One region of the Hymenobacter lutimineralis genome, then DNA from elsewhere that is predicted to be linked to it. Evidence: riboswitches for the same ligand, from Rfam matches in the RefSeq annotation. Region 1 holds a riboswitch; the other holds the start of a gene.

Region 1 (5,273 bases):
CCTGGCAGCAGGTGTGGGCCGTGGCCAGCTCTTCCCAGACGTTCTACCTCTTCGTGGCCATCGGCTTCGGGGCCCAGCTCATTGACGGGCTGCTGGGCATGGGCTACGGCGTGGTCACGGCCATTAGTTTGATGACGCTGAACATTTCGCCGGCGGCCGTCAGCTCCAGCATTCACACCGCCGAAATGTTTGCCAGCGGGGCCTCGGGCTACCACCACTACCGCTTCGGCAACGTGAACAAGAAGCTGTTCAAAGTGCTGCTGATTCCGGGGGTATTGGGCGCTATTCTGGGCGCATTTCTGCTGTCTAAATTCGGAGAAACCTACGGCAGCTACGTACGGCCCTTCCTGGCCGTGTACTTATTGCTGCTGGGAATTCGCATTATTTCAAAAGCCTTTTCCAAACCCGGGCCGCGCAAAAAGCACAAGAAGCTGGGCTTTCTGGCGGCCGCCGGGGGCTTCCTGGATTCGTTTGGCGGCGGTGGCTGGGGCCCGTTGGTCACCAGCACCCTCATTGCCGGGGGCCGTACGCCGCAGTACGTTATCGGCTCGGTGAGCGTCACGGAGTTCTTCGTCACGTTTGCCAGCGCCCTCACGTTTTTCGCCACCATTGGCATTTCACACTGGCAGATTATCCTCGGGCTGATTGTGGGTGGCATTGCCGCCGCGCCCTTTGCTGCCCGTCTCGCCGGCCGTATTCCCACGCGCTGGATGTTCGTGGGCGTGGGCTTGATGGTCATTGTGTGGAGCCTGTGGTCGTTGCGCAAGCTGTTTCTATAAAAGCAGAGCGCATCGTGACGTACCTAACACGCAGCAGAAAGCCTCACCAAATTCTTGGTGAGGCTTTTTAACTATAATCGGGTATCGTATCAACCAGCTTCCGGCAATGTGACTTCACCCGCAGATTCTCCTGGATTGGAAGCCGAATTCGCAGGCACTGTGGTACGCTGAATCCGCCGCAGCAACCAGTACAGCACCAACGCACTTAGTGCTACCGCTCCGAGGTATGCTCCCCAGGAGCTAAAGGCTTCCACGGCCGACTTTTCCTCCAGCTCCTTGCCACTCATCATGCCCGCGAAAGCCAGCAGATTATTCAGGGCATGCCCGGCCATACACAGCCACAGGGACTGCGTGCGGTAGTAGAGCCACCCCAGCACGAGGCCGATTAATGCTGTAGCCACTACCTGCGCCGGGTTGATGTGGATAAGGCCGAAAACCACTGCTGATAAGCCAATAGCCAGCCACGGCCGCCCGGGGTAGTTGCGCAGGAGCCCCCGCAGCAGAACCCCTCTTAGCAGCAGCTCTTCCAGGATGGGCGCCATCAGACACAGGCTCACAAAAGCCAAGATCGGGCTTTTCGCCAGGTCTTTAAACGTTTTATCTGCCCTGTTAGGCAGGTGCAGCAAATCCACGAGAGAAATCACCAGAAGCATGGCCAGCACCAGCACAGGCAGCGCCACGTACAGCCACATTTGCTCCTGCCCGCGCAGCCTGATGGGCAGCCAGCGCCGGCCGGCCTGCCAGCGCATAATACCCAGCAAGGCCAGATTACCAACTACCGTCATGATAACCAGACCGGAGGCCAGGGAAAGGTGCAGGACTTTTTCGCAGAGCAGTAATAGGGGAATACCGCCCCCCAGCATCACGAGCAGATACCACCCCAGAAACGCCCAGCTTTCTTTGATGGTGGGGTAAGCTGGTGGCCTACGGGCTTTGGTCGGCGACTCAAGTACAGTTGTTGCCATTCAATAAACTGATAAGTGAAACTAAATCGGGAGTAAAGCTAAGTAGCGCCCCGGCATAAAACAGAACGGGCCGAGGTTTTCACCCCAGCCCGTAGCTGTCAATTCACTTCAGCTGCTTGCTTAGCCCGCTCGTTGCGCCGCTTGCTGCCCCAGCTTGCTGTGCTTGCGGCCGTAGCCGAAGTAGATAGCCAGTCCGATGGCCAGCCACACAGCCAGGCGCAGCCACGTTTCCCAGGGTAAGGATAACATCATAACCAAGCAGGTGACGATGCCGAGAATGGGCACTAGTGGCACCAGCGGGGTGCGGAAGCCGCGGGGCGCGTCGGGCTCTTTTTTGCGCATGATGAGCACGCCCGCGCACACCATCACGAAAGCCAGCAGCGTGCCGATGCTCGTCATCTCACCTACCACCGAAATGGGCACAAAGCCCGCGAACAAAGCAATGAACAGCCCGAGCAGCAGGTTCGACTGCAGGGGCGTGCGGAACCGCTCGTGAATGCGGGCGAAAACCGGGGGCAGCAGCCCGTCCTTGGCCATGGAGAAAAACACCCGGCTCTGACCTAGTAAGTCCACCAGAATGACGGAGGTGTAGCCGATGATGATGGCCAGAATAACCGCCGAGGAAAGCCAGGCGTAGGGCGTTTTCTCGATGGCAATGGCCACGGGCGCGGCGCTGTTCTTGAACTCGGTGTAGTTGGCCAGGCCCGTCATCACGTGGCCAAAGAGCACGAACAGCACGGTGCAAATGAGCAAAGAACCGATGATGCCGATGGGCATATTGCGCTGGGGGTTCTTGGTTTCCTGGGCCATGGTGGCCACAATATCAAAGCCGATGAACACGAAGAACACCACGCCCGCCCCGCGCAGAATGCCGCTCCAGCCAAACTCCCCAAATACACCGGTATTCTGCGGGATGTAGGGTTGGTAGTTGGCCGGATCGATGTACTGCCAGCCCAGGGCAATGAACACCAGCACCACAGCCACCTTCAGCGTCACCACCAGCGCGTTGAACCAGGCCGAGCCCGAGGTACCGCGGATGATGATGAGCGTAATGGCCAGCACGATGAGCATAGCGGGCACGTTCACGAAGCCGTGCACGGTGCTGCCATCGGCCAGCGCGGCCGTTTCAAACGGCGACATCACCAGCTGCGGGGGCAGATGAATGCCATACTTGCTCAGAAACTTGAGTAGGTACTGCGACCAGCTGATGGCCACCGTAGCAGCACCCACCGAGTATTCCAGGACCAAATCCCAGCCGATAATCCAGGCGAACAACTCGCCCATAGTGGCGTAAGCGTAGGTATAGGCCGAGCCAGCTACCGGCACCATGGCGGCAAACTCGGCGTAGCACAGGGCGGAAAAGGCGCAGCCCACGGCCGCTACCACGAAGGAAAGCGTAACGGCCGGACCAGCGTTGTTGGCCGCCGCAATACCCGTTAGCGAAAACAAACCCGCACCGATGATAACCCCGATGCCGATGGCAATCAGGTTGAAGCCGTTGAGGGTACGTTTGAGCGTGCCCGCGCCGGTTTCGGCGGCTTCCAGCCGCAGGAGTTCCAGGGACTTTTTAAGCATAAACAGGGGTGGCGAGAAGCCTGAGCTTCCCGGGTAAGTGAAGAAAATGGCGCAACCTGGTTTCTGGCAGCTGCAAAACAGACCAGCCCAGCCAGTCTAATCCGACCGGGGCATTTGCGCAACAGGAAAAACAGAGAAAGGAGCCGGCAACGGCTAGCTCAGGCCCGCAGGCAGGTTAGCTCAGCAACAACACCGCGCGCTACAACAAGCCTCAGCAGCACCAGTCAGGCACACGAAGGCAGCAGAAACGATAGGCAGAGCAGTACGGCGAGGCAAAAAGTCCACGGCAACTTGTTTTTATATGGTCAGGAGTTGGCACCGTTCCGCGGAGTGCGGGTGGTTGCCGGCGCGTCGTCGAGCCTGTCTCTCGGCGCCTCTGTATAAAAACAATCCTTCGGGCTAGAAAGAATTGATACCGCAAAGGTAGCCCCGGAATTTCCGGCCTGCAAACCGCCACCTCAGTCGCAATTTCAAGCCTTGGCCGGACGTAATGCCCTGCTAAACAAGATCCTGCTCTACCCGATGATAATTCAGGGTGAAAGTTTAACCCGAAAATTTAAATTTTTTCAGAAGGAGTTTTAGCCTGATTTCGCCGAAACTGGCACCGGAGTTGCAAACCACCCCATCGAAGCCGGTTTTGCTGTTTCAGCTGGACGCGGGCTTCTTCTCCTCAGTTGTACAATTCACTTCTTCTCTCGTCATGAAAAAAAAGCTTCTTGTCCTCCTTCTTGCCTTCTCGTTTTCCGCTGGCGTAGCGTCGGCCCAAACCACCTCGGCTCCAACTGGACCGGCTAAAATGCACCGCGGCCATAAAGGCCAGAAAGCCAACCTCACGCCCGAGCAGCGCGCCGACAAAGCCGCCAAGAAAATGGCCGAGAAGCTGAACCTTTCGGCCGCTCAAACTACGCAGGTTCGCCAGCTGCACCTGGCCCGTTTCCAGGAAATGCAGGCCCACAAGGCCCAGGCCGGCACCACCCCCGCTCCTGCCGACAAAAAGCAGCACCACGCGGCCATGAAAGCCAGCAAGCAGCGCTACGAAGCGCAGCTTAAGCAAATCCTGAGTGCCGAGCAGTATGCCAAATACACCCAGCTGCAGGCCGAGCGGATGCAGAAGCGCAAAGCTCACCGCCAGCACATGGCGGCTCCTCAGCAAGGCAAAAGCTAAGCTGCTGGTTCACGCATAAAAAAGGCCCCGACGGAAACACCGGGGCCTTTTTATGACCTAATAGACCGTCATGCTGAGCTTGGCGAAGCATCTCTACCTCTTACTAATCAATTGCCATTGCAACGAAGCGGTCGAGATGCTTCGGCTACGCTCAGCATGACGCGTATTTATGGTAGTCGTTCTTGTTCCTTCTCGGCCGCAAACCAGCGCAGGCGGTAGCAATTGATGGCAGTTTCGCCGAGCTGCTCGACCAGCTTGTAGTTGGCCACCGCTCCCACGGCCGCCCCGATGACGGGAATGAGCTGGGCCAGCTTGGCTAGGTCGATGTAGTCGCGGTACTCCTGCTGGAAGGTGCGCCAGTCGAACTCGTTGACATCGGTGGGCAGGGTGTGGCGGTAGGTTTCCCAGGTAGCTACGCGCTGGTAGATTTCGTTGCGGGTGTGCTGGGAGCTAAAGGCCAGCTGAAAGATGTGCAGCAGGAACAGCCGCTCGGAAAAGTCGCGTACATCGTGCCCGTAGAGGGCGGCTACGTCGAAAAGGAGCTTGAGCTTGAGACCGAGCAGCAGCGGAAAATCGGCGAGGCCGAGCAGGAAGCCGCCCGCGCCGGTGGCGGCACCTTCGGCGGCGGCTGTGTTGCGGTAGTAGCGGATGCGGGTGCGCACCAGGGCTTCGCGCTCGGCCAGAGCGGTATCGGGCAGGGGCTTGCGGGTGGTGTGCATAGAACCGAACAGCACGCCCTGCACCATTTTCTGGATGGCGACGGTGAGGGCCTTGTGCAGCTTTTCGGGC
Region 2 (5,273 bases), on a different contig from region 1:
TTGCCGGGGTTTCGGCTGGCTCCGCCGCTACGGCCGGCGCGGCCCCGTGCGGCGGGTTCACCGACTTCAGGAACAGGAACCCATCCACTACTTCACTCCACGGGCCGGTTTGGGGCTTGTATTCGAAGGCATAGGTGGTCAGCACTTTGCCGGGCGCATCGTGCTTCAGGCTCACGAAAGCGTATTCCTGGCCCGTGGCCAGCAGCTCGGCTTCCAGAGTGCCCGCGGCCGGCACTGGTACGGTTTGGTAGCCGCCCATGCCCAAAAAGCCATGGGTGCCGCCACCGGCCAGCGTGCCCAGCACATACACAGCATCTTCACCCAGAGCAGCTTTCACGGCCCGGCCCATGGGCTTATAGGTTTTGATTTCCGCATCGTCGAGCTTTTCCACCTTGTTCGACAGATGCGGCAGGGCACCCCAGCAGACTACTTTTTCCTGCGGATGCTGGCGCAGATACCACAGCAGGTTGGCGGCCATCTGCGCATCACGGGGGTTGCTGTCGGCAGCTTTAAACTCGGTGGAGTCCTTCACGCCGGGGTCGTTAGCGGCGTAGTCGTGGGCGGCGGCTTGCAGGCTACGTAGGTTCTGAAGCCAGAAGGTTGCCCGTTCGCGGCGTTTAGCATCAGAACCAGCCGCCACTTTTTCCAACAAACGGCGGGCTTTGCCCAGCTGCAGATCGAAGAGTTGAATCTGGTGAGAAGGCGGAAACAGGAAATGCTCCCCCATCATGCTCAGGCACTCGTCGAGGTAGTCGTAGGCAATGCCGTCGGCTCCTTTTTCGGGTTTGAGCAACATTTCCAGCTCTTCCAGCAGTTCCTCCTGGTAAGCTCCGCTCAGCTGGTAGTCGAACCCGGCTACTTTTAGTTTACCGGGCCCTAGCAGCGGTAGCACCTCCCGAAATTCGCGGGTGCTGGTCCACACGCCAAACACGCTGTTGTCGATGGCTTCAGCGGCCGAAGTACCGGCCTCCATAGCCCGCTGAGCTCTATCAAGCTCATAAAAGCCACTTTCAAAAGCCACCGTGGTGAAGCCCAAGCGCGCCTGCAGAAACTGTAGCAGCCGGACTTTGGCCTCAAACACGTTGCCTTCGCCGTGGGTGGGCTCCCCCAGCATAACTCCCCGGGCGCCGCCTATTTCCTGGCGCAAAAATTCTAGGTCACCGAAGTCGGTATCTGTAGGACTAATGCTGCGAATGGGGTGCGCAGCCATTGCCGAGCTGGCGGGAACAGTTTGCGCTCCGCAAATCGTGGCAATGGTACTACACAGCAAGGTTAGCAGCCAGCGGTAGAGGTAATGATTGGGCGTAGAAGGCCAGGGAATAAAAGCTAATGCGCCGTAAGCTACCAAGTGGTGCCGAGTTGGCTTGCTTAGGTGAGCCATCCGACGGGGTAAAAGCTGCATGGCGCACGGCCATATATCAAAAAAGCCCTTCCGCACGAGGCAGAAGGGCTTTTTCGAGTTTTTCAGACTGCTTTTTTAAACCTGGCAGCAAAGGTTATTCTTTTTCGAGGCGCAGCTCGGCCCCCGCGGGGCTCTTCAGCGTAAGCTTGTCGTCGGTCAAGGTTACTACGTCAAAGGTGTTGCTTTGGGCACCGCCATCGGGCGTCATCGTGATTTTATTGGTTCCCTGGTCGAAAGTGTATTTGCCGGCCGTGCTGCCCGCGGGCGAGGCCATGTTGTACTGACCGTTGGCGTAGAACGTAATTCGTTCGTCTTCCTGGGCATCCGTCTGGGCTACTTTGTCGCCAGTGGCGCTCAGCTCCTTGTCGGTTTTCCAGACTTTGCTGTCGGTGCCGTAGAGCATGTTTACGCCCTCAACTTTGCCTTCTTTGCTACCACAGGACGAGGCAAACAAGGCGACCAGCACCAGCAAAGCGGCCAGGTAGCGGAATGGGTTGGTTTGATTTTTCATCGGAAAGAATAGGGAGTTGGTGAACGGAGAGAGTTCAGGGTAAGCAGCTAACTGGCACTATATAGCCAACCAGCCACTTGTGCCCCTCTTACGGCGCAGGTGCAGAAGATGTTTGCGCCCACTCGGTACAAAAACTAATTGCCCCGATCGGCGTATGAAAGCGCAACCCTGCAGGCATCTCCCTGATAGCCGGTTACTTCTCCCTACACCTTTAAACTTTCGCACCACCATGGGACTATTTGATTTCCTTTCCGACAAAGGCGAAAAAAAGCCAGTTACTCCCGTAACGAACCCCGCTCCCGCTGGCAATACTGATTTCTTCGGCAACGCCAACCAAACTACCGCAGCTACCGGTGACACCTACACCGTAGTTAGCGGCGACTCGCTCTCGAAAATTGCCAAGCACCACTACGGTGACGCTGCCAAATGGCACCAGATCTACGATGCCAACAAAGCCACTATTGGCGCCAACCCCGACCACATTGAAGTAGGCCAAGTGCTGACGCTGCCTAAGCTGTAAGCCAGAAGGCTTCCTGTTAATATCCAAAAAAGCCACGCCCCAAAGCGTGGCTTTTTTGCTGGCTTTTCGTGCTAAACCAGCAGCTGTCTTTATCCCCCAACCACTGTAGAGGCTACAGTAACCTTATTGTATCAGCCATATAATTTGCAAGCCTTGCTATCTTCAAAAAGGCACTATTTCAACAGTATTTACTGAATATCAATTTTTTATCTGTCAATACTTCAGCTACCCACGGTCTTTTCGTTTTTGAAGAAAAAATTCAAGGGCTATTGCATATGTCAAATTCATGGCTATACCTTTGCAATACCAACCCGGTACTCCCTCGCTCGCGGCGGGGTAGTTTTCATAGGATTTATACAGAAGCGGCGAGAGAACAGGCTCCGTGACCCGCTGGCAACCTTCGACCGCGCGAAAGGTGCCAATTCCTGCCCGACCAGCCTTACGGCGGCGGGGCATATAACCTTCGAGTACCATGGAAAACTCCTTCGCTTTCGCCTCTACCTTCCCCACCGCTCCGGCTGCTGCCTTACTTGCCGCTCAGCCCTGGGGTTTCCGCGTGGCGCCCTTTGGCCCAACTACCGAGCGAATGCGAATGCGCCCCTGTTGCGGCGCGTGTTGTTGCTGTTGCTAGCCTCCCGGCCTCAGCTTTCCCCCTGCCCTGCACAGCCCAGTGTTGCCGCTTTTCAACGCACTGTGGCAGTATCGCCTAACCTGACCCGCTGTTAATCAGCCGCTTTTCAGATTCGATACGGGTTCGGCTACGTGTCTTCGTAGCCCGTTTTTTCCCTGCTTTCTCTCCCGGTTTCTTTTCCCTCCGCCTTCAAATCAGCCACAACTATGTCCACGCAAAGCCTCCAGTTCGAAACGCTCCAACTCCACGCCGGCCAGCAGCCCGACCCCACCACCGGTGCCCGCGCCGTGCCGCTGTACCAGACCACCAGCTACGTATTCAAAAATGCCGAACACGGTGCCAATCTGTTTGCCCTGAAGGAGTTCGGCAACATCTACACCCGGTTGATGAACCCTACCACCGACGTGTTTGAGCAGCGCGTTGCGGCGCTGGAGGGCGGAGTAGCGGCGCTGGCCGTTTCCTCGGGGCAGGCGGCCCAGTTTATTGCGCTTAATAACATTCTGCAGGCCGGCGACAACTTCGTCTCTACCTCCTTCCTGTACGGCGGCACCTATAACCAGTTTAAAGTAGCCTTCAAGCGTCTGGGCATTGAAGTGCGCTTTGCCGATGGCGACAAAGCCGAAAGCTTCGAGGCGCTGATTGACGAGAATACCAAGGCCCTGTACTTGGAAACCATCGGCAACCCCAGCTTTAACGTGCCGGACTTTGAAGCCATTGCCGCCATTGCGCAGAAGCACGACCTGCCACTCATCGTGGACAATACCTTTGGGGCGGGCGGCTACCTGTTCCGGCCCCTGGAGCACGGCGCCCACATTGTGGTAGAATCGGCCACGAAATGGATTGGCGGCCACGGCACCTCCATTGGCGGGGTGATTGTGGATGGCGGCAAGTACGACTTCGGCAACGGCAAGTACCCCCAGTTTACGGAGCCCTCGGAGGGCTACCACGGCCTGGTGTTCAATGACGTATTCGGCAAGAACGGCCCCTTTGGCAACATTGCCTTCATCATCCGGGCCCGGGTAGAAGGCCTGCGCGACTTTGGTCCCTCGCAAAGCCCTTTCAATGCCTGGCAGCTACTCATTGGCCTCGAAACCCTGAGCCTGCGCGTAGAGCGTACCGTAGAAAATGCGCTGAAGATTGCCGAGTGGCTGGAGCAGCACCCGCAGGTAGAAGCCGTGAACTACCCTGGTCTGAAAAGCAGCCCTTACCATGGCCTGGCCCAGAAATATCTGAAGCGCGGCTACGGCGGGGTGCTCACCTTTGCCATCAAAGGCTCCAAGGAAACGGCTACGCAGTTTATCGACAGCCTGAAACTCATTAGCCACCTGGCCAACGTAGGTGACGCCAAAACGCTGATCATCCAGCCCTCGGCTACCACGCACCAGCAGCTCTCCGAAACCGAGCAGCAGGCCGCAGGCGTGACGCCCACGCTGCTCCGCCTGTCAGTGGGCATCGAGCACTTCGACGACATCCGCGCTGATCTGGCCCAGGCGTTTGAGGCGGTGAAGAATGCCGCGCCCCTGGAAAGTGCCGACAGCACGCTGCTGCCAGAGCCCGAAACGGAGCACGCGGCTCCACTGGAGGTCTAAGTCTATTTACAGGAAGAAGCCCGGCTGCCCGAATAGAGCAGCCGGGCTTTGGCCTTTTCTGCCGCAGTACCGGCACACAAGCCGCAACCCCGCGTACCGGCCGGCTTCTTTACCCCGGCTCGGGCTGAATTGGCAGTTCGCAACCGCAGGTGGTGGGTAAGCTACTTACCTTCGGCACTTGCTGGTTCAGCCCCCGGCTGGGGCTTTTTGTTACCGTCGTATATGACCTCCCAACCACACCTATATACTCTTCCTCATCCGCTGCCGCTGGAAAGCGGAGCACTTCTTCCCCACGTTCAGATAGCCTACCATACCTACGGCCGCCTGAACGCTGAAGGCACGAACGTCATTTGGGTGTGCCACGCCCTGACCGCCAACTCCGATGTGCTGGCTTGGTGGCCCGGCTTGTTTGGCCCGGGCTGCTACTACAATGCCGAGGAGCATTTCATTGTGTGCGCCAATATTCTGGGTTCCTGCTACGGCAGTACGGGCCCACTAAATGCCCGCACCCCGGGAGAAGGCCCGTGGTACCAGGCGTTTCCGCTGCTCACCATTCGCGACCTAGTGGCGGCCCATGAGGAGCTTCGGCAGCACCTGGGCATCCGGCACATTCACACCCT

The links. Region 1 has a riboswitch for S-adenosylmethionine ahead of FY528_RS08660 (amino acid permease). Riboswitches for the same ligand answer to the same signal wherever they lie in the genome.
Region 2: another riboswitch for S-adenosylmethionine. It lies ahead of FY528_RS03060 (O-acetylhomoserine aminocarboxypropyltransferase/cysteine synthase family protein); the one in region 1 lies ahead of FY528_RS08660 (amino acid permease).

Annotation. Positions count from the first base shown of each region.
Region 1 covers NZ_VTHL01000007.1:84,707-89,979, reverse strand. The annotation lists gene FY528_RS21740 (TSUP family transporter) at 1-779, shown strand, start outside; gene FY528_RS08665 (CPBP family intramembrane glutamic endopeptidase) at 869-1,744, opposite strand; gene FY528_RS08660 (amino acid permease) at 1,865-3,319, opposite strand; SAM riboswitch class I at 3,614-3,706, opposite strand; gene FY528_RS08655 (DUF4890 domain-containing protein) at 4,020-4,484, shown strand; gene FY528_RS08650 (EcsC family protein) at 4,652-5,273, opposite strand, start outside.
Region 2 covers NZ_VTHL01000002.1:175,946-181,218, forward strand. The annotation lists gene FY528_RS03045 (erythromycin esterase family protein) at 1-1,210, opposite strand, end outside; gene FY528_RS03050 (lipocalin family protein) at 1,497-1,913, opposite strand; gene FY528_RS03055 (LysM peptidoglycan-binding domain-containing protein) at 2,143-2,433, shown strand; SAM riboswitch class I at 2,783-2,896, shown strand; gene FY528_RS03060 (O-acetylhomoserine aminocarboxypropyltransferase/cysteine synthase family protein) at 3,271-4,653, shown strand; gene FY528_RS03065 (homoserine O-acetyltransferase family protein) at 4,876-5,273, shown strand, end outside.